One region of the Cytobacillus spartinae genome, then DNA from elsewhere that is predicted to be linked to it. Evidence: a T-box and tRNA genes for the amino acid it is inferred to sense, from the RefSeq annotation. Region 1 holds a T-box; the other holds one or more tRNA genes.
What was found. The T-box of region 1 lies ahead of serS (serine--tRNA ligase). A T-box ahead of a tRNA ligase gene usually reads a tRNA of that ligase, here a tRNA-Ser.

Region 1 (15,330 bases):
AATAAAGAAAATGAGTTCCAGCCGTTAAAAGGATAAATCACAAACATACCTCCGAAATAATTAGAAAACTCTAACTTATTAAACACTGCTTGACAGTAGTTTATCCAATTGATAACCTACTAATAATATTTTCGAGTGTAGGGGGTCAAAATATGTGGGAAAATAAGTTTGCTAAAGAAGGATTAACCTTTGATGATGTTTTATTGGTACCTGCAAAATCAGAAGTGCTTCCTAGAGATGTTAATCTTCAAGTTCAATTGACAGAAAAGGTGAAATTGAATATTCCAATCATTAGTGCTGGAATGGACACGGTCACCGAAGCTGAAATGGCTATTGCTATGGCTAGACAAGGTGGAATTGGGATTATTCATAAGAATATGTCCATTGAACAACAAGCTGAACAAGTAGACAAAGTTAAAAGATCTGAAAGTGGAGTAATTTCTGATCCATTTTTCCTAACTCCTGATCATCAAGTGTTTGACGCAGAACATCTAATGGGGAAATACCGTATTTCTGGTGTTCCAATTGTAAATGATGAAGAAGAGAGAAAGCTTGTTGGCATACTTACAAACAGAGACCTTCGCTTTATACAAGACTACTCGATTAAAATCTCCGATGTAATGACAAAAGAAAATCTAGTTACAGCTCCCGTTGGGACAACCTTAGAGGAAGCAGAAAGCATTCTACAAAAGTATAAAATTGAAAAGCTGCCTCTTGTAGATGATTCAGGTGTTCTAAAGGGACTAATTACAATAAAAGATATAGAAAAAGTGATCGAGTTCCCTAACTCAGCGAAAGATGAGAAGGGCCGTCTTTTAGTTGGTGCGGCTGTAGGGGTAACAAACGATACATTAAAGCGAGTAGAAATGCTGGCTAAAGCACAGGTGGATGTTATTGTGGTAGATACAGCTCATGGACATTCTCAAGGGGTTCTATCAACTGTAAGAGAAATTAGAGCTACTTTCCCTGACTTAGCGATTATTGCAGGAAATGTGGCAACTGCCGAAGCTACTAGAGAGTTATATGAAGCAGGAGCAGATGTGGTTAAAGTTGGGATTGGACCAGGTTCTATATGTACAACTCGTGTCGTAGCAGGAGTTGGCGTACCGCAAATCACTGCAGTTTATGACTGTGCGACGGAAGCAAGAAAGCATGGTAAGGCAATTATTGCTGATGGTGGTATCAAATATTCCGGAGACATCGTAAAAGCACTAGCAGCAGGTGGACACGCGGTTATGTTAGGAAGCATGCTAGCAGGCGTTACTGAGAGTCCAGGAGAAACAGAAATATTCCAAGGTCGTAGATTTAAAGTCTATAGAGGGATGGGTTCTGTAGGAGCAATGGAAAAAGGTTCAAAAGATCGTTATTTCCAAGAAGAAAATAAAAAATTTGTTCCAGAAGGTATTGAAGGAAGACTTGCATACAAAGGTCCATTGGCAGATACAATCTATCAGCTAGTTGGTGGTTTACGTGCTGGTATGGGCTATTGTGGAACAAAAGATTTACAAGAATTGAGAGAAAATGCTCAATTTATTAGAATGACTGGGGCTGGATTAAGAGAGAGTCACCCACACGATGTTCAGATTACAAAAGAGGCTCCAAACTATTCACTATCCTAAAAAATATGTAAAATTACCTATAATTACAATAGGCAGAGGGTCGATTCTCTGTCTATTTTTTTTATTTTTTTTATGGTAAACTGTACAAGTAAAAAATCCATCCATGCTTTAACATTTAAGATAATAGATATATTACTAGAGTGAATGAACAATGTTCGTATTCAGTTAAATGCTTTATTTTATCTGACAAAAGAATAAGAACTAGATTTACTAGAATAAAAACATCTGGAGGTAAGTTCATTGTCGTATTATAAAAAACTCTCATTGTGGATGATTATCCTTTTCATAAGTTTTGCTACTGTTTTTTCCATGAATTCACAAACCGCTAACGCTAATGATCCACTTGGGTTAAAGGCTGAAGCAGCCATACTATTGGATGCGGAAACGGGTAAAATTCTATATGCGAAAAATCCGGATACAGTACTTGGTGTTGCGTCCATGGCTAAAATGATGACAGAATATTTGGTTCTTGAAGCCATTGCTAATGAGAAAATTACTTGGGACCAAAAAGTTAAGATAAATGAATATGTGCATAAATTATCAGCTGCTCCGGGACTTTCAAATGTTGGGTTGACTCAAGGAGAAGAGTACACAGTAACTGAGTTGTACCAAGCCATGGCTATCCACTCCGGTAATGCAGCAACGGTTGCACTAGCAGAGTTGATTTCAGGGTCAGAAAAGAATTTTGTTACCTTAATGAACCAAAAAGCAGAAGAACTTGGCTTGAAGGACTACAAGTTTGTAAACTCTTCTGGATTAAATAACAGCAGTTTACTTGGAAACCACCCAGCAGGAAACCAAGATGAAGAAAATATTATGTCTGCACGTGCAACGGCAAAATTAGCATATCACTTAATAAATGACTATCCAGAAGTATTAGATACAGCGAAGATGCCTGTTCTTAAGTTTCGTGATGGTAGAGAATATAAGAACTTTAATTGGATGCTGCCGACATTAATTTATCAATACGAGGGTGTTGATGGATTAAAAACAGGATCAACGGATTTTGCAGGTGCTGGGTTTACAGCCACAGCTGAAAGAAATGGACAAAGGTTCATTTCAGTAGTGATGAAAGCCGCTAATAAGGATGAGCGTTTTTCAGAAACAAGAAAGATTTTAGATTATGCTTTTAGCAATTTTGCTGAGGAAGAAATAGTACCTGAGAACTTTGTAGTTAAAGGAAACGATAAGCTACCAGTAGTTAAAGGAAAAGAAGATACAGTTAAAATCTCTACTAAAGACCCTATTAATATGGTGATCAAAAATGGAGAAAAGGAAAATTATAAAACTGTATTAGTTCTTGATGAAAAGAAATTAAATGATGAAGGGGAACTTACTGCTCCTGTTAAAAAAGGTGATAAAGTGGGTTATCTAACCATTGAGCCTGGAGAAGGAGAAGACCTTGGATTTTTAACTGAAGAAGGAAAAAATAATATTATTGTAGATGTTGTGGCTACACAGGATGTAGAAAAGGCAAATTGGTTCGTGCTGATGATGCGCGGCATTGGCGGTTTCTTTGGAAATCTGTGGGGTGGCATTTCATCTACAGTAAGTGGATGGTTCTAAGAAATAGATGATCTCGGTATTTTATACCGGGGTCTTTTTTTAAAAAGGAGGATTTCCATGATTAACCTACAATATTTCGAAAGATCGGATTTTAAACAACTTATAGATTGGATTGAATCTCCGGAGTTTTTGCTTCAGTGGGCTGGACCTTTCTTCGAGTTCCCCCTTACTGAAGAGCAGCTAGAGGTCTATATAGAAGGGACAAATCAAGATAATTCTAGTAGTTATGTATATAAAGTTGTCGATCTTAACACAGGAGAGACTATCGGACATATCTCCCTAGCACAGATAGATCGAAGAAATAAATCTGCACGGATAGGGAAAGTGTTAGTTGGTAGTAAGTCTGTTAGAGGACAAGGCATAGGCCAAAAAATGTTGGAAGAAATATTAAATATTGCGTTTGGGAAGTTAAATTTACATAGGGTTAGTCTAGGAGTGTTTGATTTTAATCATTCTGCCATTGCTTGTTATGAAAGAGTAGGTTTTATAAAAGAAGGATTACTGAGAGATTCGAGGAAAATGGGGAATGAATATTGGAGTTTATGGGAGATGAGTATACTAGAGGATGAGTGGCTTTGTAAAAAGCAAAAGATTTGATTAGTACCTTTCGGTGCAAACTAATATAGAGGTACTGCATAGATTCATTTTTTTGCTATAATAAGTAGAATGTGTAAAAAGCATTTGAGGGAATTAGGATGAAGGGTTTTGTTCCTTTTTATTACCTTGACAGAAGTTCCTTTTTATTGTTTATTTTTCATTAGGGAAACTAATAATTCCGATTGAATTAGTTATACTTTCCTTTTTTTAGCAAATTCAATTCAAATCATAATTTTACTATCGAATGTAGATGGTATTACTGAAGGGGGATAAAAGTATATGAAAACAGGTACAGATCGAGTTAAGCGTGGTATGGCCGAAATGCAAAAAGGCGGCGTTATCATGGACGTTGTAAATGCAGAACAAGCTAAGATTGCAGAAGAAGCAGGTGCTGTTGCAGTAATGGCATTAGAAAGAGTACCTTCTGACATTCGTGCAGCTGGTGGAGTAGCTAGAATGGCAGATCCTCGTATCATGGAAGAGGTTATGGGTGCAGTTTCTATTCCGGTTATGGCAAAAGCGCGTATCGGCCATATTGTTGAAGCACGAATTTTAGAAGCTATGGGCGTAGATTACATAGATGAGAGTGAAGTATTAACTCCTGCTGATGAAGAGTATCACCTGTACAAGCGTGACTTTACAGTACCATTTGTATGTGGTTGCCGTGATTTAGGAGAAGCAGCTCGTCGTATTGGTGAAGGAGCTTCTATGTTACGTACAAAAGGTGAACCGGGAACAGGAAACATTGTTGAAGCGGTTCGTCATATGCGTAAAGTAAATGCTCAAGTTCGTAAATTAGTGAGCATGAGCGAAGATGAAATCATGACTGAAGCAAAATTATTAGGAGCACCTTTTGAGCTTCTATTAGAAATCAAACAACATGGTCGTCTTCCAGTAGTAAACTTTGCGGCAGGTGGAGTAGCAACTCCTGCTGATGCGGCGTTAATGATGGAATTAGGGGCTGACGGAGTCTTCGTTGGTTCAGGTATCTTCAAGTCAGAAAACCCTGCTAAATTTGCTAGAGCAATCGTTGAGGCAACAACTCACTACCAAGATTACAAACTAATTGCTGAGCTATCTAAAGAGCTAGGAACTCCTATGAAAGGGATCGAAATCTCTTCATTAGCGCCTGAAGCTCGTATGCAAGAGCGTGGCTGGTAATCGTACGATGATTAAGATTGGTGTTTTAGGGCTCCAGGGTGCTGTTCGTGAGCACGCACAGTCCATTGAGGCGTGTGGAGCTGAAGCTGTCGTGATAAAGCGTAAAGAGCAGCTAGAAGAGGTTGCTGGCTTAATTATGCCTGGCGGTGAAAGTACTGCGATGCGCCGACTCATTGATAAATATGATTTTATGGATAGCCTTAAGGAGTTTGCTCAGTCTGGGAAGCCTATGTTCGGAACGTGTGCTGGATTAATCTTGCTAGCAAAAAATCTCGTTGGTTATGATCAACCACATATAGGAGCAATGGACGTGACGGTCGAAAGAAACTCTTTTGGGCGTCAACGAGAAAGCTTTGAGGTTGATCTAGATATTGCGGGTGTAGCAAACGATTATAATGCTGTATTTATTCGTGCTCCTCACATTGTACAAGCAGGAGAAGATGTAGAGGTACTTGCTAAGCATAATGAACGCATTGTAATGGCTCGTGAAGGCAACTTCTTAGGATGTTCTTTTCATCCAGAGCTAACAGATGACCATAGAATTACACAGTATTTTATTAATATGGTAAAAGAAGCAAAATAAATCCGAATAATGTTGTTGCTTTTTGAACAAGATTATAGTAAATTAATTAACAAAATTCCCTATATAAGAAAGTATTGATAGGAACTAGTAGCAAGATTTTCATTCCAAAGAGAGCCGGTGGTTGGTGTGAACCGGTGAATGTTACTTGTGAATCCATCCTTGAGCGAAGTGTGGAACCCCTTAACGGGTAAGTAAATGCTTCCGGGTAAAACCCGTTATTGATTTAAGGTGGAAAGTAAACTATTTACTTTTAACTAGGGTGGCAACGCGGGTTAACTCTCGTCCCTTTTTTGGGGACGGGAGTTTTTTGTATTCTAGAGGAAAAATCATTAGGAGGAAAAAGAAATGTTAGACATTAAATTGCTTCGTGCAAACTTTGAAGAAGTAAAAGCTAAACTTCAACACCGTGGAGAGGACTTAACCGATTTAGGTAAGTTCGAAGATTTAGATGTGAAACGTAGAGAGCTTATTTTAGAAGCTGAGCAATTAAAAAGTAAAAGAAACGAAGTATCTCAACAGGTTGCGACGTTAAAAAGAGAAAAACAAGATGCTGATCACCTTATCACTGAAATGCGTGAAGTAGGAGACAGAATTAAAGAGTTAGATGATGAATTACGTGTGGTAGAAGAAACGCTTGAGAACTTACTCTTAAGCATTCCTAATATTCCACATGAAAGTGTACCAGTTGGGGAGACGGAAGACGATAATGTAGAGGCACGTAAATGGGGTGAGATTCCTAGCTTTGATTTTGAAGTGCAGCCTCATTGGGATGTAGCGGATGGACTTGGAATCGTAGATTTTGAACGTGCTGGGAAAGTAACAGGGAGCCGCTTTGTATTTTACAAAGGATTAGGTGCAAGATTGGAGAGAGCATTGTTTAACTTCATGCTTGACCTTCATACGGAAGAGCATGGGTACCAAGAAGTGTTGCCTCCTTACATGGTAAATAGAACGAGCATGGTTGGTACGGGACAGCTACCTAAGTTTGAAGAAGATGCATTCTTAATTGAGAGTGAAGACTACTTCTTAATTCCAACGGCAGAAGTACCAGTAACAAATATGCACCGTGAAGAAATATTAACTATTGATGAGTTACCAATTAATTATGCTGCATTCAGTGCTTGTTTCCGTTCTGAAGCAGGATCTGCTGGCCGTGATACTCGCGGATTAATTCGTCAGCATCAATTTAACAAAGTAGAATTAGTGAAGTTTGTTAAACCGGAAGACTCTTATGATGAGTTAGAAAAATTAACGGGCCATGCTGAAAAGGTACTTCAATTACTAGGCCTTCCTTACCGCGTTATGAGCATGTGTACAGGAGATCTAGGATTTACAGCAGCGAAAAAATATGACATTGAAGTATGGATCCCTAGCTATGGCACTTACCGTGAAATTTCTTCTTGCAGTAACTTTGAGAGCTTCCAAGCTCGTCGTGCGAATATTCGATTCCGTCGTGAGCCGAAAGGGAAACCAGAGCATGTTCATACATTAAATGGCTCTGGATTAGCAATCGGAAGAACTGTTGCAGCCATCTTAGAGAACTATCAACAAGCGGATGGAAGTGTTGTAATCCCTGAAGTTTTAAGACCTTACATGGGGAATCGTGAAGTGATTAAAGCTAAGTAATTTATCGGTAAATCCTTATCTGGAGCGGGATTTTCCCGCTCTAAAAAATATTTTCAAATAATGTTGACTTGCTATTAGATACATGATATATTATATCTTGTCGATGCGGAGGTATACCCAAGTCCGGCTGAAGGGATCGGTCTTGAAAACCGACAGGCGGGTCAAACCGCGCGGGGGTTCGAATCCCTCTACCTCCTCCATTTACATAAAAGCGCATATTATCTGGAGATACAAATTCGTTGCACATGTGTAGCGAATTTTTTTATTTTTTATAAAAAAAATACTGAACAAAAAAGTCGCCTTCTCAGTGAGGCGACTTTTTTCTAATTATTTTTTTAGAAGCTGAGTTTGTCTTAAGAAATGAGAAATTCGTTCAACTACTGGTTCTATGGACGACTCGTCTTCCATAATATCGTAATCGTTAATATTGATACGAAGTACTGGGCAAGCATTAAAGGAGTTGATCCAGTTCTCATATCGTCTATGCATTTCTTCCCAATATTCAATCGGCGTTTGTTGTTCCATCGGACGTCCTCTTTCCTTAATGCGGGAAAGGATATCATCTAATGATCCTTCTAAGTAAATAAGAAGATCAGGATGTGGGAAATAAGGTGTCATCACCATTGCTTCAAAAAGGCTCGTGTATGTCTCATAATCCACTTGTGACATCGTTCCTTTTTCGTTATGCATTTTGGCGAATATTCCAGTGTCCTCATAAATAGAGCGGTCTTGGATAAACCCTCCACCATATTCAAAAATACGCTTTTGCTCTTTAAATCGCTCTGCAAGGAAATAAATCTGCAGGTGGAAGCTCCAGCGATTAAAATCAGCATAAAATTTATCTAAGTAGGGGTTCGTATCTACTTTTTCAAAAGAAGTACGAAAGCCTAAAGAGTTCGCTAGTGCATTTGTCATCGTTGATTTCCCAACACCAACAGTTCCAGCTATCGTAATCACCGAGTTAGATGGAATCCCGTATTTAAGTCTAAGATTCATGATTGTATACTCCTCTTTAATGACGTTGATAAACGATTCATAATGTAATTTAAATCTTCTTTACTTCTCACAAAATCTAATTCGTCACCATTAAACCTTAAAACAGGTACTTCTGGATGTTGTTTCTCATACTCTGTCATTGCATGTTCATAATCAATCGATAATTGTTCTAAGTATAAGGGACTGATATTTTTTTCAATTTCGCGAGCGCGTAACTTAATTCTTTTAAGTAAAGTATCAAGACTAGCATGTAGATAAATAATGACATTTGGTTTAGGCATATCACCAGTCAGAATTTGATAGACTTCATGATATTTTTCATATTCATCAGAATTGAGAGTTCTCTGTGCAAAAATGAGGTTTTTGAATATATGGTAATCGGCAACAACTGGTTTTTGTTGTTTGAGGAATTTACCGTGAATATCCCCTAATTGTTTGTAACGATTACATAGAAAAAACATTTCGGTTTGAAAACTCCATTCCTCTATGTTTTCGTAAAATTTACCTAAGAAGGGGTTCTCATCTACTATTTCTTTTAATAAAGCAAATTTGTAGTGATCGGAAATTTCTTTGGCAAGGGATGTTTTCCCTACACCAATTGGCCCCTCTACTGTAATAAAAGGTGTTTCCAACATTGCTTATCCTCCCTATCTATCAAGCTTCTATCTATATGTGTAAAGGATTATATTACTTTTTTCGACACAAATTTTATTTTATCACACTATCGTATGGAAGGGATATGGTATATTTCGATATTGAAACTGAATTTAAAATAAAAAAAGTAGCTGCTAAAATAACAGCTACCGAAGAAAGTTTTCTATGCTCTTTTTACCACATTAAAATTGTCAACAATCAGGAGCCAGTTTTGAGGGAATGATAATCCTAGTTTCCAATAGCTCATCCCTCGAAGATTGAGCTCCTTAATCAGATCGAACTTTGCTTGTATAGACCTTGCATCTTCAAACCAGACTTCATGTCTCTTCCCTTCCGCATCCACATAGTTAAAAAATGGAGCCTGTGCTTTTGTATCATACTGAATGGAAACATTGTTTTGCGCTGCAATTTGAATTGCTTGCTGCGGACTAACTGCTTTAGCGATAGAACCTTGGACAAAAGGGAGCGTCCAATCATAGCCGTATAAATTTTGCCCCATCATAATCTTTGAACCAGGCATTTCCGTTAATGCATACTCAAGAACATCACGTACAGGACCTATTGGAGAAACAGGCTGAGCGGGTCCACCGCTATATCCCCACTCGTAAGTCATGATAACAACGAAGTCTACAATCTCGCCGTGGGCTTTGTAGTCATGCGCTTCATACCAAGCCCCCTGTTGTGTAGCACTTGTTTTTGGAGCTAAAGCTGTTGAAAGCAGCCATCCTTCTTTTTCAAACCGTGCTTTTGCTTTTCGTAAAAAAGTATTGTAGGCTTCCCGATCTGCTGGTCGAAGGTACTCTAAATCAAAATGAATATCTTTAAAGCCATATTTTTTTGCAGCAGCAACGATGTTGTCTAAAAATCTGTTCTGGACTGTCATATCATTTAATAAAATTCGACCTAGTTCGTCACTAAATTGATCATTTTCTTGATTCGTAATAACCATCATAAGCACATTATTATTAGCTCTTGCTATCGCTGGAAAGTTATTTAACAATGGTTCTTTTAATGATCCGTCTCTAAGTGCTTGAAAGCTAAAAGGTGCTAAATAAGTTAAGTACGGTGCTGCATCTCTAGCTGCTTCCTCTAATGCTGGTGCTACTGTCGTTCCTCTTGGCTCGACATATGCATTGAATTCGACATCTGTTTCAGGACGCTCAGGGATATAAAGACGAAATCCTACTTGAAGTGATTGGTTAGGAGAAATGGCATTTATAGTAGCTAATTCATTTACTGGTATATTAAATCTTCTTGCGATGGTGGTTAGAGTGTCACCTGGCTGAACAAAATAAAACCTACCCACGATGGGAATGACAATGGTTTGCCCGACAACTAAATTATTCGGATTGGGTATCTCATTTGCTTCTACAATATCATTAACTGTAGAACCGTATGTTTGAGCAATACTAAATAACGATTGCCCCTGTTGAACAACATGAATTTGCATATTTTTCCCTCCTTAAGACGGATGAACGCTACAAACATTCTATGAGGGAAATGGAAGAGATATGTTATGATTTCTTTGTTGGAAATTTAAATATTATGATGTTTCATGTAAGGGATTTATTTTTCCTTTCAAGACATTCTTGATCATTCTTAGAGCGTACGTATTATCGTCATCACTTACAGAGGCAATACAATTGCTAGGCACATGAATCTCAAACTCACGCATGTAAGCATCGTTTGCAGAAAACAAGACACATATATTGCCGGCAACACCTGTCATAATCAGTGACTTTACGTTTAAATGATGAAGTAAAGTATTAAGGGCCGTTCCATAAAAGGCAGAGTGTTTAGGCTTTATTAAAAAATAATCTTTTTCCGAAGGGTGTATAGTTTCAATAACAGATTTACTCTGTTCATTCGTACAAAGGTCAATGATTTTATGTAAGTTTGCTTGCCAAAGATTATAATGGTCATTAATAAAGATGACCGGTTTATTTTCCTTATTAAACTGATCTTTTAACTTCTTGATTGGTTTTGAAATGGTGTTCGCTTTCTCTGCTAAAATATCACCCTTCTCAAAATCAAAGGGATTAATCATATCAATAATCAATAAAGCTTTACTCTTATGCATGATTGCTTCCTCCTATCGAATTTGTTTGGTAAGGGGAAGGTTACTTTTCATATAAAGGTTATTTTAAAGAAATGATAACGAAAAGCTTAACTAGCTTAACTGTTAGACTGTGGAAAAGAACCGTTTCTATACATAATGATTTCAATAACTGATCAACAAAAATATCTAGGGGAGACAAGTTCATGTTGTTTGAAGTAGGGACAGACGAATACTTTATGGATTTAGCCATTAAAGAAGCAAAGAAAGCGGAAGCAATCGACGAAGTCCCCATTGGTGCTGTTGTGGTATTAGATGGCAAAGTAATTGCAAGTGGCTATAACTTAAGGGAAACAGAGCAAAATGCAATTGCACATGCGGAGCTTTTAGCAATTAATCAGGCTTGTAAAGCATTAGGAACATGGAGATTAGAAGATGCAGTTTTATATGTTACATTAGAGCCTTGTCCTATGTGTGCAGGAGCCATTATTATGTCTCGAGTAAAGAGGGTTGTGTATGGTGCAAAGGATCCTAAAGGCGGATGTGCCGGTACATTTATGAATTTACTCCAAGATGACCGGTTTAATCATCAAAGTGAAGTCCTTTCAGGAGTGCTAGAAGATGAGTGTGGTCAGCTGTTATCTAACTTTTTCAGCCACCTAAGGGAAAGAAAAAAGCAGGAAAAAAAGTTACGGAAACAAGCCCAGTTGGAACAGCATACAGGAATTGACAGGGAATAAGCATTGCAATTTTAAACCAGAGTCGGTATACTTATATTTGTGTCGACGATGACACATACTAATATGGTATCAACTTTGCCGTGCTAGGCGGGGAGGTAGCGGTGCCCTGTACTCGCAATCCGCTCTAGCGAGGCTGAATCCCTTCCTGAGGCTGGTGTCCTGTAGGGTCTGCCTTAAGTAAGTGGTGTTGACGCCTGGGTCCTGCGCAATGGGAATCCATGAACTATGTCAGGTCCGGAAGGAAGCAGCATTAAGTGGACTCTCCCATGTGCCGCAGGGTTGCCTGGGCCGAGCTAACTGCTTAAGTAACGCTTATGGGCGTCAGTCGAAGGAAGGTGCACGGCAGTTATTACTATAATTAAACTCATCTCTTTATTGGGATGGGTTTTTTGCATTATATAGGGCATGAATTTATGTCACATACGATAATAAAGGAAAAGTTGTACATCCATACATAGGTTAATATTCAAAATTAAAACAATGTTGTATTTCATTTTGTAAAGGCTGTTCTTCGCATTGATTGTTGCTATTCGTATATAGCTTCATACAGATTCTGTGCTACTTCGTGGCATCTTTTCTTTCGCAGATTAAAGAAAACAGCACCATAATAGGTTTAAAAATAGTTTAAAGTATTAAATCGCAACAAAGTTTACGAAAAGAGCCTTTGTAAAAAAGAAATTAATTACGTTATAATAAGGAAGACCATATTAAGAAGGGGGCGTATCAGTGAGTTATCAAGCTTTATATCGTGTTTGGCGTCCTCAATCATTTGTCGATGTCGTCGGACAAGAACATGTTACTAAAACTTTACAAAACGCCCTACTTCAACAGAAAATTTCGCACGCTTATCTTTTCTCTGGACCTCGAGGAACAGGAAAAACGAGTGCCGCTAAAATATGGGCAAAAGCAGTAAACTGTGAAAAAGCACCTACGAACGAACCTTGTAATGAGTGCGCTTCCTGCAGAGGGATAACAGATGGCTCCATTTCAGATGTTATTGAAATTGATGCTGCATCTAATAATGGCGTAGAGGAAATAAGGGATATTCGAGATAAAGTAAAGTTTGCGCCAAGTGTCGTTAAATATAAAGTCTACATCGTAGACGAAGTTCATATGTTATCTATCGGCGCATTTAACGCACTACTTAAAACCCTTGAAGAGCCACCAAAACATGTCATATTCATCCTGGCAACAACAGAACCACACAAAATTCCACTTACCATTATTTCTCGATGTCAGCGATTTGATTTTAAAAGAATCTCTTCTCAGTCAATCGTTAAGAGAATGAATTTAATCGTGAATGAAACGGGAGTAAACTGTGATGAAAAAGCTCTTCATGTTATTGCACGTGCGGCAGAGGGTGGAATGCGTGATGCATTAAGCTTATTAGACCAGGCGATTTCCTTTAGCCAGGATCAAGTAACGGTTGAAGACGCTCTAACCGTCACAGGAGCTGTGTCTCAACAATTCTTAAACAAGCTATCTTTGGCAGTTAAAGAGAAAAATGTAGCAGTGGGGCTTGAAGTGCTAGATGAGTTGTTATTTCAAGGGAAAGACCCTTCAAGGTTTATAGAAGACTTAATTCTTTTTTATAGAGATATGCTTTTATACAAAACAGCCCCTAATTTAGAGGAATCTTTTGAAAGAGTGTTACTGGATGAAGAATTTAAAACTCTTACAGAAACGATTAGCGAAGATGAGATATTCCAGTTAATTGAGGTTTTAAATAAGACACAACAAGAAATGAAATGGACCAATCATCCAAGAATTTTTTTAGAAGTGGCTATCGTAAAGTTATGTCAATTAGAACAAGTAGGTACATCACCTACTAGCTTTAAAGAAGTTGACGAGTTAAAAAGTAAGGTATCCCAACTAGAAGATCAACTTAGAGAACTAAAGCAAAATGGAGTAACCATTAATGAAGAAGGTCAACCTTCTCAACAACAAAAACAACCCCAAAGACGATCTCGTTCAGGCTATCAAGCACCAGCAGGTAAAATTAATGAAATTTTAAAGACTGCTACTAAATCAGATCTAAGTTTGATTAAAAGCCGTTGGGGAGATATGTTAAATAGACTTGTTCATAATCAAATGCGCTCACAGGCGGCTCTATTAAATGAAGCGGAGCCAGTTGCTGCGTCAACAAGTGCATTTATTATAAAATTTAAATATGAAATTCACTGCCAAATGGCCATGGACAATGCGAAGTTTTTGTCAGAGCTCTCCAATTTGATTAAAGAGCTAACGGGTCAAACGATGGCAATTGTAGGGGTCCCGGATGAACAGTGGCATGGCATTCGCGAAGGCTTTTTAAGAAATCATAAAGATGATTCTAATGAGCAAGAAGGATTTGAACAGGAACAAGGAAATGAAGAATTAGTTGTTTCCGAAGCCATTAAAATATTTGGAAATGATCTAATAGAAATAAAAGACTAATGGAGGAATGAATTTATGCGTGGAATGGGCAATATGCAAAATATGATGAAACAAATGCAAAAAATGCAAAAGAAAATGGCTGAGGCTCAAGAAGACCTAGGTAACAAACAAATCGAAGGATCAGCTGGTGGCGGAATGGTTACAGTGATCGTTTCCGGTCATAAACAGGTGCTAGAAGTAAAAATCAAAGAAGAGGTAGTAGATCCAGAAGATATCGAGATGCTTCAAGATTTAGTACTTGCTGCAACAAATGATGCATTAAAGAAAGCAGATGATCTAACAAACGAAACAATGGGACAATTCACTAAAGGTATGAACCTTCCGGGAATGTTCTAGGAGGAAACATAAATGCATTATCCTGAACCAATATCTAAGCTAATTGATAGCTTTATGAAATTGCCAGGTATCGGCCCCAAAACGGCCGCTCGTCTGGCATTTTTTGTGTTAAGTATGAAAGAAGACACAGTATTAGACTTTGCTAAAGCTTTAGTAAATGCTAAAAGAAATCTAAGTTATTGTACGGTTTGTGGGCATATTACAGACCAAGACCCTTGCTATATTTGTGAGGATCAAAGACGTGATCGCTCAATTATTTGTGTCGTTCAAGATCCTAAGGATGTTATTGCCATGGAAAAAATGAAGGAGTTTAGTGGACTCTATCATGTTTTGCATGGAGCTATCTCTCCGATGGATGGAATTGGGCCAGAAGATATTAATATTCCTGATTTACTAAAAAGGCTGCAAGACGAAACTGTTGAGGAAATTATTCTTGCTACCAATCCTAATATTGAAGGGGAAGCTACTGCCATGTACATCTCCCGACTTCTAAAGCCATCAGGAATAAAGATTACAAGAATCGCTCATGGTCTACCAGTTGGTGGAGATCTAGAGTATGCTGATGAAGTAACGTTATCAAAAGCGCTTGAAGGAAGAAGAGAAGTATAACGGAGGAATCAACATGTTTTTTCGTAGAAAAGGTTGGTTAAGGAAAGAATTTGACGAAAAGCTCTTAAATCAACTAGATCAGCTAAGAATTGATTGGAACAATCAAAAGTCATTAATCGAAAAAAGTTTTGATCCCTCTGACGATGTAATTTGCCAAGCAAAGCTAACAGAGGCTAAATATTTTTATCTTTTCAAAGAAGCAAAGAAAAGAAATATAAATAGTAGTAATAGATAGAATCACCTTCTCTCCAGGAATTTTTCTTAGAACTTGTACATATCTTTAAGTACAAGGTTTTGGAGAGGAGGTTTTTTTGTGGAACCGATTATCGTTATTTCTATATTGGGCGGTTT
Region 2 (15,343 bases), on a different contig from region 1:
TTGTAATCAGTAGGTCGTGGGTTCGACTCCTATCGCCGGCACCATTTATGAGCCATTAGCTCAGTCGGTAGAGCATCTGACTTTTAATCAGAGGGTCGAAGGTTCGAGTCCTTCATGGCTCACCATTTAAATAAGATAATATGCGGGTGTGGCGGAATTGGCAGACGCACTAGACTTAGGATCTAGCGCCGCAAGGCGTGGGGGTTCGACTCCCTTCACCCGCACCATCTTAAAATAATATAAATATGCGGAAGTAGTTCAGTGGTAGAATACAACCTTGCCAAGGTTGGGGTCGCGGGTTCGAATCCCGTCTTCCGCTCCAAATTTTATTAATGTGCCGGGGTGGCGGAACTGGCAGACGCACAGGACTTAAAATCCTGCGGTAGGTGACTACCGTACCGGTTCGATTCCGGTCCTCGGCACCATTTTAATAATTATTATATATGCGCCCGTAGCTCAATTGGATAGAGCGTCTGACTACGGATCAGAAGGTTATGGGTTCGACTCCTTTCGGGCGCGCCATATATATACGGGGAGTAGCTCAGCTTGGTAGAGCACTTGGTTTGGGACCAAGGGGTCGCAGGTTCGAATCCTGTCTTCCCGACCAGTAGAAACATATATTATGGGGCCTTAGCTCAGCTGGGAGAGCGCCTGCCTTGCACGCAGGAGGTCAGCGGTTCGATCCCGCTAGGCTCCACCATATATTTTATAGATTCACTAATTTGGCGGTGTAGCTCAGCTGGCTAGAGCGTACGGTTCATACCCGTGAGGTCGTGGGTTCGACTCCCTCCGCCGCTACCAAATTAAATCTATGGACAGACAAATCCTAAGTTTAGGAATAATAATATGGACCTTTAGCTCAGCTGGTTAGAGCAGACGGCTCATAACCGTCCGGTCGTAGGTTCGAGTCCTACAAGGTCCACCATATATATTAACGGAGGTATACCCAAGTCCGGCTGAAGGGATCGGTCTTGAAAACCGACAGGCGGGTCAAACCGCGCGGGGGTTCGAATCCCTCTACCTCCTCCATTTTCTTATACAAATCTATATTATCGCGGGGTGGAGCAGTCTGGTAGCTCGTCGGGCTCATAACCCGAAGGTCGCAGGTTCAAATCCTGTCCCCGCAACCAATTAATTAAAAATGATGGTCCCGTGGTGTAGCGGTTAACATGCCTGCCTGTCACGCAGGAGATCGCGGGTTCGATTCCCGTCGGGACCGCCATTAATTTATAATAATTATGGCTCAGTAGCTCAGTTGGTAGAGCAAAGGACTGAAAATCCTTGTGTCGGCGGTTCGATTCCGTCCTGAGCCACCATTAATGTAATGGCGATTGTGGCGAAGTGGTTAACGCATCGGATTGTGGTTCCGACATTCGTGGGTTCGATTCCCATCAGTCGCCCCATATAATGCGGGTGTAGTTTAATGGTAAAACCTCAGCCTTCCAAGCTGATGTCGTGGGTTCGATTCCCATCACCCGCTCCATATTAATATATGGGCCTATAGCTCAGCTGGTTAGAGCGCACGCCTGATAAGCGTGAGGTCGATGGTTCGAGTCCATTTAGGCCCATCATTATGCTCTAATTCAGTAAGAATTAAAGTATTATTGTTCCGCAGTAGCTCAGTGGTAGAGCACTCGGCTGTTAACCGAGCGGTCGTAGGTTCGAATCCTACCTGCGGAGCCATATGGGGAAGTACTCAAGAGGCTGAAGAGGCGCCCCTGCTAAGGGTGTAGGTCGGGTAACCGGCGCGAGGGTTCAAATCCCTCCTTCTCCGCCATATTAAGGCCCCTTGGTCAAGCGGTTAAGACACCGCCCTTTCACGGCGGTAACACGGGTTCGAATCCCGTAGGGGTCATACAAAAAAAGCTGTTGACAATTGTCAGCAGCTTTTTTTGTATGTATACTGTATATACACTTTTAAAAACCACCATTGGCATCCTATCTATTACCTTTCTAGACCATTCTTTCTAAATGATCCACATTTAATCTTCTACCATTCTAAACTGTATCCCAAGCGATCTTAACTCAATAAACATAAACTAAAATGTTTTCAATTGAATAATAAATGAGTACTCATTCATATCCTATATCTTTCTATCCTACAATAGGCACCCTTTCCTAATTCAACCTTACTATTCTAACTATTATCTAAATATTTTAATGATTCAAAACTATTTTTCATTACAAAAATACAAAAATTTTAATCATAATTTCCCACTTTGTGAACTAAAATTTATTATTCTCTATAAAATATTTTTGGGTAGTTGTCGACTAATTTTGGAGAGAAAGTTGTCGAATAGACTAGAAGCATCTTACTATTTCTCATTATTTATCATATTCTCAAATAATCTGTCTAAAAATTAAAAAAACTTTTACAAGGAGATTTTTTTATGGGCTAGAATATAAGATTAAAGCTGCCTATATTTGGGCTTTAGAGTAAGGTAAAGAATTTAAAGGACGTGAAGTATGGATGGCGGTAGATGCTATGGCTCCGACCGATTATCAGTTACACCTTTTTCATGAGGGTAACTTATTTCAAAGTTATGACCTTTTTGGAGCACACATCATTACATTAGATGGTGTAATAGGTACCCGTTTTTGCGTTTGGGCACCTAATGCAGTAAGTGTTACTCTGATTGGGGATTTTAATGATTGGAATGGTGAGGGATACTCCTTTAAAAAAGTTAACAAAGAAGGCGTATGGACTCTGATCGTTAATGGAGATATGCAGGGATCGATTTATAAATATGAAATAGATACATTAAATGGTGAAAAGCTTGTAAAAGCTGATCCGTTTGCTTTCTATTCGGAGGTTAGGCCGAATACAGCATCAGTCGTCTACTCACTTGAAGGATACGAATGGAATGATCATCGCTGGTTTGAAAAAAAGGAAAAAAAGAGAGTTTATACTGAAGCGGTCATTATTTATGAAATGCATTTTGGTTCATGGAAAAGAAAAGCTGATGGCACCTATTATACATACAGAGAGATGGCACATGAATTAATCCCATATATTTTAGACCATGGCTTCACACATGTTGAATTATTGCCTCTCGTTGAGCACCCGCTCGATGATTCATGGGGTTATCAAGGAACAGGGTATTATTCAGCTACAAGTAGATACGGAACTCCACATGATCTCATGTATTTTATTGATCAATGTCATCTGAATAATATAGGAGTTATTTTAGATTGGGTACCGGGGCATTTTTGTAAGGACGCCCATGGGTTGTATAAATTTGATGGGACTTTCCTTTATGAGTATGAAACGATATATGATCGTGAAAATGAGGTTTGGGGCACAGCAAATTTTGACTTAGGAAAGACAGAGGTGCAAAGCTTTTTAATTTCAAACGCACGATTTTGGTTAGAGTACTATCATATCGATGGTTTTAGAATAGATGCAGTTTCAAACATCATCTATTGGCCAAATTCTAATGAAAAAAGGATAAATAAGTTAGGAATCGATTTTTTGAAAAAATTGAATAAAACATTATATGAATATGACCCCCACGTTTTAATGATTGCAGAGGATTCTACTGACTATCCACAAGTAACTAGTCCCACAAACTATGGGGGTGTCGGATTTAACTATAAGTGGAATATGGGTTGGATGAATGACATCTTAAAGTATATGGAAAAACAACCTAACGAAAGAAAATTCTTTCATGATAAAGTTACCTTTTCTCTTTTATATACTTTTACCGAAAATTTTGTTCTCCCTTTTTCGCATGATGAGGTCGTACATGGGAAGAAATCTTTACTTAATAAAATGCCGGGCGGTTATTGGCAGAAATTTGCCCAACTTCGTTTATTACTAGGTTATATGATGGCTCATCCAGGCAAAAAGCTTTTATTTATGGGATTTGAAAACGGCCAGTTTTCTGAATGGAAGGATAAAGAACAACTAGATTGGAATTTGCTTGAATTTGATATGCACCAGAAAATGAACGATTACGTTAAAGAACTTGTTAAAGTTTACAAGCGTTCAAAACCACTCTATGAGCTAGACCATCGACAAGATGGTTTTGAATGGATAGACGTTAACAACCATAATCAATCAATTTTTTCTTTTGTTCGAAAGGGAATAACGGAAAGTGACTTACTAATTGTAATCTGTAATTTCACTGAGAAGTCGTATGAGAACTATTTAGTGGGTGTCCCTTTGCAAGGGTCTTATAGAGAGATTATGAATAGCGACAAAGAACAATTTGGTGGATCAGATGTCATAAATAAAAAGGTGATTCAGTCAAAGAAACAACCTTATCACGGAAAGCCATTCTCAATTGAGCTGTCCATCCCACCATTTGGTTTCTTGGTTCTGCGTCCCATAAAACATCGAAAGGGGAGAAAGGGTAATGGGAAAGAAGAAATGTGTAGCGATGTTGTTAGCAGGAGGAAAGGGGAGTAGACTTAGCTCCTTAACTAAATATATAGCTAAGCCAGCTGTGCCTTTTGGTGGTAAGTATCGAATAATTGATTTTACGTTAAGCAATTGTACGAATTCTGGGATTGATACGGTAGGAGTATTAACACAATATCAACCTTTGGTATTGAATTCATATATAGGTATCGGTAGCGCTTGGGATTTAGATCGAAAAAATGGTGGAGTAACCGTTTTACCTCCGTATAGTGAATCTTCTGAAGTAAAGTGGTATACAGGGACAGCAAGTGCTATCTATCAAAACTTAAATTTTCTAACGCAATATAACCCAGAATATGTTCTAATCCTCTCTGGAGACCATATTTACAAGATGGATTATGAACTTATGCTCTCAGAACATATAAAAAAGGGTGCAGATGTATCGATTTCTGTCATCGAAGTCCCTTGGGCAGAAGCAAGTCGGTTTGGAATCATGAACACGAATGAGGAAATGAGGGTAGTTGAATTTGATGAAAAGCCTCAATTTCCTAAAAATAATTTAGCTTCAATGGGAATCTATATTTTTAATTGGTCTATATTGAAGGAATATTTAGAGATGGATGACCGCAACCCAGATTCAAGTCATGATTTTGGAAAAGATGTAATCCCTCTTCTTTTAGAAGAAAAGAAAAAGCTTTTTGCATATCCCTTTAAAGGGTATTGGAAAGACGTAGGTACAGTGAAAAGTTTGTGGGAAGCTAATATGGACCTATTAGATGAAGATTGTGAACTTAACCTATTTGATTATGATTGGAGAATATATTCGGTCAATCCTAATCATCCTCCACAATTTATATCACCAGAAGCTCAAGTGTTGGAATCACTTATTAATGAGGGATGTACCGTAGAGGGGGAAGTAGAAAAATCTGTTCTTTTTCAAGGGGTAACAGTAAAGAGTGGGGCTACTGTTAAGCATTCAGTTATTATGCCTGATGCAGTTATTGGGAAGAATGTATACATTGAAAAAGCAATTGTTCCTCCTAATATGAACATCCCTGATGGTACGGTCATTAGAGGGGAAGATAATTCTGAGGATGATATTGTTTTAGTTACAGAGGAAATGCTAAAAAAAATCTATTCTTAAATAAACTATTAAATAGGGGATCCTTATAAATCGTATTAAAACTGTATTTCTATAGAGAAAGAATTTTTGGGGAGGGCACTTAATTGATAAAGAAGCTACTTGGGGTAATTGATGCCACAACTTATTGTGAAGAGTTAGAAGAATTAACGGTGAATCGGTCTTTAGCTGCTGTACCGTTCGGTGGAAGGTACCGATTAATTGATTTTATTCTTTCGAATATGGTTAACTCTGGGATTGAAAGTGTTGCTATTTTTCCAAAGTTTCAATATCGTTCATTAATGGATCATCTAGGGTCAGGGAAGAACTGGGATTTGAATAGGAAGCGTGATGGTTTATTCTTTTTCCCTTCTCCAATGTTAGATGGCGAAAGTAACGGAATTGGTTCGTTTAATCATTTTGCAGCTAATATAGATTACTTTAATAGAAGCAAACAACAATATGCTTTAATATCAAATTGTTTTACAGTGTTTAACATGGACTTTAAACCAGTGTTGGAGTGGCATATCAATTCACAGTGTGATATTACCGAAATTCGTAAGAACGGAAAATCTCTTCATATGTATCTAGTGAAAACATCCTTGCTAAAAGAACTAATTGAAACTAGAGAAACAACTGGCTATACATGTATGAGAGATGTTGTGACCGATATTCATCATACTCATAAGTTATGTATTTATGAATATAATGGTTTTGCTGAAATCATTGATTCTGTTCAATCGTATTTTAAAGTAAGTATGGGTTTACTTGAACCAGAAACATGGAAAAAGTTATATGTTCAGTCTCATCCTATATATACAAAAGTAAAGGATGAACCCCCAACTAGGTATTTGAAAGGTGCTCAGGTCCAAAATTCGATGATTGCAAACGGATGTCTCATAGAAGGTACAGTTGAAAATAGCATTATTTCAAGAGCAGTGAAGATTGGAAAAGGGTCTATCATAAAAAACAGCATCATTATGCAAAAGTGCCAAATCGGTGAGAATTGTGTATTAGATTCAGTTATTTTAGACAAAGATGTTAAGGTGGAATCAGGAACGATTATGAGTGGTTCCAAAGATTATCCTTATGTTATACGCAAAGGGACTGTACAAGGGGCGTTGATGAAGTCGTGAAAGTATTATTTGCTGTTTCCGAATGTGTTCCATTTGTAAAATCAGGTGGATTGGCTGATGTAGCAGGTTCATTGCCTAAAGATTTAAAAAGGTTAGGTACGGATGTTAGAGTCATCCTTCCTAAATATAGCTCGATAGCAAATGAATTTAAGCAAGGCATGAATAAAAAACTCGATTTTACTGTGAATGTCGGTTGGAGAAACCAATACTGTGGAATCGAAGAGCTTACGTACGAAGGAATCACATTCTACTTTGTGGACAATGAATATTACTTTAAAAGAGAACAGCTTTATGGATATTATGACGACGGCGAAAGGTTTGCCTTTTTTAATCGGGCCGTTCTTGAGAGTCTTCGCCAGATTGATTTTTATCCGGATGTGATTCACTGTCATGATTGGCATACGGGTATGATTCCTTTCTTACTCCGAATTGAATATCAAAACCGAAAAGGATATGAAAGAATTAAAACGGTTTTTACTATTCACAACTTGATGTTCCAAGGAATTATGTCTAAAGAGGCTTTAGGTGACTTATTCGGTTTAAGTGACCAATACTTTAACGTAGATCAGCTTGAGTTTTTTGGGAATCTTAATTTTATGAAAGCTGCTATTGTTGCCGCTGATAAAATTACGACTGTAAGCCCGACTTATAAAAATGAGATACAAACAGAATATTACGGTGAGAAACTAGACGGCCTTTTGAAAAAGAGATCGGATGATTTAGAAGGAATATTAAATGGCATTGATGATGAATTTTATAATCCCGAGAACGATTTGTTTTTGTCAAAGACCTATAATGCTCAGCAGTTAAAAAATAAGCTGGAAAATAAACTAGCTATTCAGAGGCAGTTTGGATTGGCAGAAGATGAAAATATAACTTTAATGGTGATGGTCACTCGATTTACAGAACAAAAGGGGCTAGACCTAGTTAGACATGTATTTCACGAAATCATTTCAGAGTCAGTTCAATTTATTGTTTTAGGGACTGGAGATGAGCAATATGAGCAGTTTTTCCGAGAAATGGAGTTCCATTACCCAAAACAATTTAAAGCTTATATTGGCTTTGATGAGGGGCTTGCTCATAAGATATATGCAGCAGGTGATTTATTTTTAATGCCTTCTAAATTTGAACCTTGTGGGTTAGGTCAGTTGATTGCCATGCGTTATGGAGCAATTCCAATCGTGAGAGAAACAGGTGGCTTAAATGACACCGTTCAGTCATATAATGAGGAATTAGGTGAGGGAAATGGGTTCACCTTTAGTCATTTTAATGCTCATGACATGCTTTATACGATTCGAAGAGCCATTAACATTTACGAGGATAAGCAAATATGGAATGACCTTGTCAAAAATGCCATGGGGATAGATTATAGTTGGGCACAGTCTGCATTTAAGTATAATCGCCTATATGCAGAACTTATATCCAGGAGTGAAAGTCATGTTTTCTAATAAGATGGAATTCAAAGAAACCTTTTTAAGAAGGCTAGAAATGACATGTGGAAAAAGCTTTGCTGAAAGTACGAAAAGGGATCAATATGATACATTAGGAAATATGATTCGTGAATATGTAAGCTTAAACTGGATAGAGACAAAAGAGAAAAACCGTGTAGCAAAAAACAAACAGGTATATTATTTATCAATTGAATTTTTATTAGGGAGACTTTTACGACATAATCTAATCAATTTGAAGATTGATCAAGTTGTGTCAGAAGGGTTAGCTGAGCTTGGAATTCACTTAGATGAGATTGAGGATGTAGAGGTGGATGCTGCACTTGGTAATGGAGGACTAGGTCGATTAGCTGCATGCTTTCTAGATTCCTTGGCATCACTTAATTTACCAGGCCATGGTTGTGGAATTAGATATAAACATGGTCTATTTGAACAAAAAATCGTCGATGGGTACCAAGTAGAGCTCCCAGAGCAGTGGCTACGTCATGGGCATGTATGGGAGGTCAGAAAGGCTGATCTATCGATTGAGGTTCCATTCTGGGGAAAAGTAGAAGTCTCAGAAGAGAATGGACGTATGATCTTCCGACATGTGAATGCTGAAATGATTACTGCGGTTCCATATGACATGCCGGTTGTAGGGTATGAAACTGAAACGGTAAATACACTAAGGTTATGGAACGCTGAGCCCTCTCCTTATCCCATTAATCGGGATATCATGCAATACAAAAGAGAGACAGAATCTGTTTCAGAGTTTTTATATCCAGATGATACACATGATGAAGGGAAGATTCTTCGTTTAAAACAGCAGTATTTCTTAGTATCTGCAAGTATTCGATCGATTGTACGCTCTTACCGTAAGCAATATGGTAGTTTAGTAGATTTTCATCAACATATAAGCATTCATATCAACGATACTCATCCAGTCCTCGCTATTCCTGAATTAATGAGAATTCTAATTGACGAAGAACAGCTAAGCTGGGATGAGGCGTGGCACATTACACTTAATACAATATCCTACACAAATCATACTACTTTAGCGGAAGCTTTAGAAAAATGGCCAATTCGAATTTTTCAGCCACTATTACCAAGAATCTACATGATTGTAAATGAAATTAATGAGCGCTTTTGTAAAAATCTTTGGGACCTATATCCTGGAGATTGGAACCGGATTGAGGAAATGGCTATTATCGCTCATGACCAAATTAAGATGGCACACCTTGCACTTGTTGGTAGCCATAGTGTAAATGGGGTAGCTGAGCTCCATACGGAAATTTTAAAAAAGAGAGAAATGAAAAACTTTTATGAGGTTTATCCGGAGAAGTTTAATAATAAAACAAATGGAATTACACATAGAAGGTGGTTGATTAAGTCAAATCCTAAGCTAACAGACCTTATCTGTGATGCAATAGGAAATGATTGGATTCATAAGCCAGAACTACTTGAAAAGCTAGAAGCCTTCAAAGAAGACTCCGTTTTTCTTAATCAGATGTTTTTAATAAAAAAATTAAACAAAGAATTGCTCGCTAAAAGAATTCAAGACCAAACAGGGATTGTCGTAGATACTTCTTCTATCTTCGATATCCAGGTAAAAAGGCTTCATGCTTATAAGCGCCAGCTTTTAAACATCCTACACATTATGCACTTATATAATCGTTTAAAAGAGGATTCCTCATTTAATATGTACCCAAGGACATTTATTTTTGGGGCAAAAGCATCTCCTGGCTATTATTATGCGAAAAAAATCATCAAATTAATTAACACCGTTGCAGAAAAAGTGAATAACGACGCATCTATAAATGGAAAATTGAAGGTAGTCTTTTTAGAAAATTATCGGGTATCGTTGGCAGAAGATATTTTTCCAGCAGCAGATGTTAGTGAGCAAATTTCAACTGCGAGCAAAGAGGCTTCAGGAACAGGGAATATGAAGTTTATGATGAATGGGGCACTAACCGTCGGCACTCTAGATGGAGCGAATATTGAAATAAAAGACAGAGTTGGCGATGAAAATATATTTATCTTTGGATTAAAGGCAGAAGAAGTCTTGAATTATTATCAACATGGGGGTTACCGCTCCATGGAGTATTATCATCACGATAAAAGAATTCGAAAAGTTGTTGATCAATTGACGAATGGATTCTTTGAAGGGGTTGAAGATGAATTCGAGGCTATTTATGATTCATTATTAATGCAAAATGATCACTATTTTGTCTTAAGAGATTTTGCCTCTTACATCCAAATTCAAAGAGATGTTGATACAGCGTATAAAAATCAACAAAAGTGGCTTCAAATGAGCCTTATGAATATTGCGAAGTCAGGATATTTTTCGAGCGATAGAACCATTGAACAATATGCCAAGGAAATTTGGAGCATTAAACCTGTAGGGCAATTTACTACTTCGTAACTAAAAAGGTAAAACTGTCTCGAAATATGTATATTTTAACTTTAAGTTTATCTACAAAAAGAGGGTGGACAATTTTCATTGTCCACCCTTGATTTTTACTAGGTAAGAAAGTATAAGTTTTCAAGTTAGATTGGTGTCTAGCTCGACTAGTAAACTTCACCCGCTTCTGCTTTTCTTATAAGAAATATCCCAAGAATAACCCCACTGAAAGTAAGAAACCAAAAATGGTATTGGTTTGTGCTGTTGCTTTCATAGCAGGCATCATTTGCATAGGTATTGTTTTACCAATAAATCCTTTTGTTGCTCTAATAGCTTTTGGAGCACTAAGAGCAACGATGGCAAGCCATGCTGAAGTATAAGCCATGCCAATTAATGCGAAAACCCAAAAGTAAGATACGATAAACATCCCTGCTAATAAATAGATCGCTTTTTGTCTACCTAACAGAATCGCAAGTGTTTTTCGTCCGTTTTCTTTGTCACCATCAAGGTCACGTATATTATTTGCTAACAAGATTGCCCCAACGGTTATTACAATTGGGATTGAAACTAAAATACTTGTTAAAGTAATCGTGCTTGTTTGAATGTAAAAAGAAATTAAAATAATGAGCATCCCCATAAAGAAACCTGCAACAATCTCTCCAAAAGGTGTATACGCAATCGGAACAGGACCACCTGTGTAAAAATAACCAGCAGCCATACAGATTAGACCTATTACAGCGAGCCACCAGCTGCTATTCATACAAATATATACACCTAAAAGCAATGAAACTCCATAGAGGCCAAAAGCAATTTTCATAACGGTTTGTGGCTTCACTCCATCACGAACGATCGCACCACCAATTCCTACTGAGTTTTCATTATCTAGTCCTCTTTTAAAGTCATAGTATTCATTAAACATGTTTGTAGCTGCCTGGATAAGCAAGCTAGCAATAAGCATGGCAAAAAACAGCCCAAAATGAATATCAGTTTGGTGAATAGCTAAAGCTGTTCCAAGTAAGACAGGAACGAAAGCTGCTGTTAAAGTGTGAGGACGTGTAAGTTGCCACCATACTCGCCAGCTTTTATTTATAGCAGGTGAAGAACTTGTCTGCATTTGTGGTTGCATGGGACTCTCCCCTTTTAGTTAGTGTTTATGTTTTATCTCTATAGCAAACTTTATTATTTTACAAAATGTAATCGATAAAGTCAAAGCGCATAAAAAGATATTTGTGCTACAAACTTAAGTTTAGGGAATCGAAGGATTAGTGTCAATGACTTTTTACCTGTAAATGAGGGGTTAATTACAAGTTGGAGAATATAGTGGAAATGGTGTAGATATCGCTAGTTAGTTTGAAGACGCCTTTCTATTTTGTTTAGTAAATCCATTTTTTACGGTTCAGGTTTTGGTCATTGGGGAACAATAATTCCACCTGAATTTGATGAAAAATATATTAATAAGGAAAATACTAGGGATAAGGTAATCACTATTATTGACACACTCATAGATGAGGTGTATCTTAAAATAAGTTTAAAACGTTAAATAACAGTCTCTAGGGCTGTTATTGGAGGGATTTTTTTGGTTACCATACAAGATACGGAGCTAAAAGAAGGGATCCTAGAAGCGATTGGAAAAGCTAAAAAGCTTTCGATGCCCATATTAGTAAGTGAAGTTCAAAAAATCGACAATATAGACCCTCTATCCTTTTTTGCCGCAGGCGGGGAGCGCTATTTTGGGGAACGCTTTTTTTGGAAGGACCCTTCTGATGAAATCATTTTAGTTGGATTAGGGATAAGTAAACAAATTCAATCGGATCAGGCTTCTGACCGCTTTTTTCATGTAGAAAAAGAGTGGAAGCGTTTTATTAGTAACGGAATTATTATAAACGATTTTAAGAAACAAGCGACTGGTCCCACTATGTTTGGCGGGTTTTCCTTCGATCCTTTAAAGAAGAAAACCTCTTTATGGTCGAAGTTTTCTCAGTCCTTATTTCATATCCCAAAATATTTGTTAACAAAAATAAATGGAGACGTATTCCTTACTACCAATGTGGTTTGTACCCAGCATGATGATCCATCTATTTTTGATGTTTTAGGTATTGAAAGGCAGCAAATATTTTCATGCGTGAAACCACCGAGCTTTTCTATAAATTCTCATTTAATCGATGAGTTAGAAATTAGCCCAAATAGTTGGAAGGAAACGGTACAAAAGCTAATAAATGATCTGAAGGTAGGATCATTGAAGAAGGCTGTGTTAGCAAGAGAGCTACGACTAATTTTTGATGAAAATATTTCAATTGAATTAGTTGTGAATAATCTTCTAAAAGAACAAAGAGAAAGTTTTATTTTTGCATTGGAATCAAATGGTGATTGTTTTGTTGGGGCATCTCCTGAACGTTTAGTAAAGAAACAAAAAAACAGCTTATTCTCTACTTGTTTGGCTGGTTCGATTTCAAGAGGACAAACAGTAGAAGAAGATACACTCTTAGGAAATGTTCTTCTGTCAGATGAGAAGAACCTAATGGAGCATCAATATGTAGTTGAGATGATTAAAGATGCTATGGAACAGGTTTCAATTGATGTAGATATTCCAGACCATCCGCAACTTCTAAAAACTCGACATATTCAACATTTGTACACGCCTGTAAGAGGGACTTCTAGCAAAGATAGTTCTCTGTTACAATTGATTAACTTACTTCACCCAACACCAGCACTCGGGGGATTACCTAAGCAAGAGGCTATAGAGAAAATTAGAGAAGTGGAAGAATTAGATCGTGGATTCTATGCTTCCCCTATTGGATGGATGGATTTCGAGGGGAACGGTGAATTTGCGGTTGCGATTCGTTCGGGACTTATACAAGGAAACGAAGCTTCCCTTTTTGCTGGGTGTGGTATTGTAGAAGATTCTGATGTAGAGAGTGAATATTTTGAAACACAAATAAAGTTTCGTCCTATGCTTTCTGCGCTTGGAGGTAGAACTAAATGAATCACCAGAAAGCTTTAACCACTTATATAGCTGCTTTTGTTGCTGAATTAGTGCAATCGGGTGTACAAGACGTTGTAGTAAGCCCTGGGTCACGTTCGACTCCGATGGCAATGGTAATGGCACAGCATCCAGACCTTCGTCTTCATATTCATGTAGACGAAAGGTCGGCTGCTTTTTTTGCGTTAGGAATGTCTAAAGCATCAGGAAAACCAACAGCCATCCTTTGTACGTCAGGAACAGCTGCAGCAAATTATTTTCCAGCCATTGTAGAAGCGTATTACTCGAGAGTTCCATTAATCGTGCTAACAGCAGACCGTCCACACGAGTTAAGAGATGTAGGAGCTCCTCAAGCCATTGATCAAATCCATCTCTATGGGAAGCATGTGAAATGGTTTGTTGAAATGGCACCTCCGGAAGAAACGAATGAAATGGTTCGGTATGCACGTACTGTCTGTGCAAGAGCAGCATCAACTTCTCTTTCCTCACCAGCAGGGCCTGTCCATTTGAATTTTCCTTTCAGAGAGCCACTAATACCTGATCTGGAAAATGAGGATTTATTCAATTTTCATGAAAGGTTAGACGGTTATGTTCAAATAGAACAAGGTCACCTAAGTTTAAATCAAACGGTTATTGAGCAAATGAGTGGCCAATTGAGTTCTATTAACAATGGAATTATTATTTGTGGACAAATAGACAATGATGAATTTTCGGAAGCTGTAACGGAGTTGTCAACTAGACTAAAGTTTCCGATATTAGCGGACCCGCTTTCACAGTTAAGAAGTGGCAATCATGATGGATCAAATATTATTGATACATACGATACATTTTTACGAAATGAAGACGCTAAAAGGATAATGAAACCTGATATCATCATTCGATTCGGTGCTGTGCCTGTTTCAAAGCCTTTGACCATCTTTCTAAAAGAAAATCAGGATATAAGACAAATCGTTGTAGATGGAAGCGAAGGATGGCGTGACCCGTCATTAATTGCTACTCAAATGGTCTATTGCGATGAAGTACAATTTTGTCTAGCTGTTTCCTCTACTGTTGAGTCAAAAGCATCGTCTGAGTATTTAACAAAATGGCTAAATCTAAACAAATTCACAAAAGAAAAGCTAGCAAATGTTTCACTTATTAAGGATTTAAGTGAGGCAAAGCTCTTTTCTCAACTTACGGAGCTATTACCAGAGGAATCTACTTTATTTGTTGGAAATAGCATGCCTATTCGTGATCTAGATACCTTTTTTCACTTTAATCAAAAATCAATACATGTAATGGCAAACCGAGGAGCCAATGGGATTGATGGAATTGTTTCTTCTGCTTTGGGGGCTGCTACTAAACGTCAGCCTCTGTATCTCATCCTTGGAGATTTGACATTCTTCCATGACTTAAATGGATTGATTGCTTCAAAGCTTTACCAAATAAATATAAATATCATCTTAATCAATAATAACGGCGGGGGGATTTTCTCATTCCTTCCTCAGTCTAATCACCCTAACAATTTTGAGCTCTTATTCGGCACACCTTTAGACCTCACATTTGAGCATGCTGTTAATCTGTATAACGGTCATTATGAACTTATCACGGATTGGTCTCATTTTACTTCCTCTCTCATGCAAAATATGGAGAAAGATGGCCTTAAAGTCATGGAGGTTCCGACAAATAGAGATAAAAACCTCCAGGAGCATCGAGAATTGTTGAATGATGTTTCCCAGGAAATAAGTCGATTTGTGCATGGTGAATTCCAATGAAATATGTCATAGACGGCATTCGATATCATGTCGATATAAGGGGAGAGGGATTTCCCCTTCTTCTTCTACATGGTTTTACGGGGAATCATACTACATGGTCCCCTTTTTATGAGAAATGGCAGGAGTCAAAATCAATTGCAGTTGATATTATCGGTCATGGGG

Region 2: it encodes a tRNA-Ser, which carries the amino acid that the T-box ahead of serS (serine--tRNA ligase) is inferred to sense. The anticodon was not compared.

What each region holds. Positions count from the first base shown of each region.
Region 1 covers NZ_JBIACK010000027.1:1,669-16,998, forward strand. Annotated here, with positions in the region: gene ACFYKX_RS26805 (YaaC family protein) at 1-41, opposite strand, end outside; gene guaB (IMP dehydrogenase) at 153-1,619, shown strand; gene ACFYKX_RS26815 (serine hydrolase) at 1,890-3,185, shown strand; gene ACFYKX_RS26820 (GNAT family N-acetyltransferase) at 3,243-3,782, shown strand; gene pdxS (pyridoxal 5'-phosphate synthase lyase subunit PdxS) at 4,062-4,943, shown strand; gene pdxT (pyridoxal 5'-phosphate synthase glutaminase subunit PdxT) at 4,951-5,526, shown strand; T-box leader at 5,592-5,816, shown strand; gene serS (serine--tRNA ligase) at 5,872-7,152, shown strand; tRNA gene ACFYKX_RS26840 (tRNA-Ser) at 7,260-7,352, shown strand; gene ACFYKX_RS26845 (deoxynucleoside kinase) at 7,480-8,148, opposite strand; gene ACFYKX_RS26850 (deoxynucleoside kinase) at 8,145-8,783, opposite strand; gene ACFYKX_RS26855 (glycoside hydrolase family 18 protein) at 8,966-10,252, opposite strand; gene ACFYKX_RS26860 (isochorismatase family cysteine hydrolase) at 10,346-10,885, opposite strand; gene tadA (tRNA adenosine(34) deaminase TadA) at 11,065-11,598, shown strand; RNA gene ffs (signal recognition particle sRNA large type) at 11,677-11,941, shown strand; gene dnaX (DNA polymerase III subunit gamma/tau) at 12,325-14,034, shown strand; gene ACFYKX_RS26880 (YbaB/EbfC family nucleoid-associated protein) at 14,050-14,370, shown strand; gene recR (recombination mediator RecR) at 14,383-14,979, shown strand; gene ACFYKX_RS26890 (YaaL family protein) at 14,993-15,214, shown strand; gene ACFYKX_RS26895 (pro-sigmaK processing inhibitor BofA family protein) at 15,293-15,330, shown strand, end outside.
Region 2 covers NZ_JBIACK010000015.1:266-15,608, forward strand. Annotated here, with positions in the region: tRNA gene ACFYKX_RS22175 (tRNA-Thr) at 1-44, shown strand, start outside; tRNA gene ACFYKX_RS22180 (tRNA-Lys) at 50-125, shown strand; tRNA gene ACFYKX_RS22185 (tRNA-Leu) at 143-227, shown strand; tRNA gene ACFYKX_RS22190 (tRNA-Gly) at 248-322, shown strand; tRNA gene ACFYKX_RS22195 (tRNA-Leu) at 337-425, shown strand; tRNA gene ACFYKX_RS22200 (tRNA-Arg) at 446-522, shown strand; tRNA gene ACFYKX_RS22205 (tRNA-Pro) at 531-607, shown strand; tRNA gene ACFYKX_RS22210 (tRNA-Ala) at 625-700, shown strand; tRNA gene ACFYKX_RS22215 (tRNA-Met) at 725-801, shown strand; tRNA gene ACFYKX_RS22220 (tRNA-Ile) at 849-925, shown strand; tRNA gene ACFYKX_RS22225 (tRNA-Ser) at 937-1,029, shown strand; tRNA gene ACFYKX_RS22230 (tRNA-Met) at 1,054-1,130, shown strand; tRNA gene ACFYKX_RS22235 (tRNA-Asp) at 1,147-1,222, shown strand; tRNA gene ACFYKX_RS22240 (tRNA-Phe) at 1,241-1,316, shown strand; tRNA gene ACFYKX_RS22245 (tRNA-His) at 1,328-1,403, shown strand; tRNA gene ACFYKX_RS22250 (tRNA-Gly) at 1,410-1,483, shown strand; tRNA gene ACFYKX_RS22255 (tRNA-Ile) at 1,495-1,568, shown strand; tRNA gene ACFYKX_RS22260 (tRNA-Asn) at 1,609-1,683, shown strand; tRNA gene ACFYKX_RS22265 (tRNA-Ser) at 1,687-1,777, shown strand; tRNA gene ACFYKX_RS22270 (tRNA-Glu) at 1,784-1,855, shown strand; gene glgB (1,4-alpha-glucan branching enzyme) at 2,471-4,411, shown strand; gene ACFYKX_RS22280 (glucose-1-phosphate adenylyltransferase) at 4,359-5,507, shown strand; gene ACFYKX_RS22285 (sugar phosphate nucleotidyltransferase) at 5,591-6,619, shown strand; gene glgA (glycogen synthase GlgA) at 6,616-8,067, shown strand; gene ACFYKX_RS22295 (glycogen/starch/alpha-glucan phosphorylase) at 8,057-10,468, shown strand; gene ACFYKX_RS22300 (1,4-dihydroxy-2-naphthoate polyprenyltransferase) at 10,644-11,573, opposite strand; gene ACFYKX_RS22305 (isochorismate synthase) at 12,024-13,430, shown strand; gene menD (2-succinyl-5-enolpyruvyl-6-hydroxy-3-cyclohexene-1-carboxylic-acid synthase) at 13,427-15,181, shown strand; gene menH (2-succinyl-6-hydroxy-2,4-cyclohexadiene-1-carboxylate synthase) at 15,178-15,343, shown strand, end outside.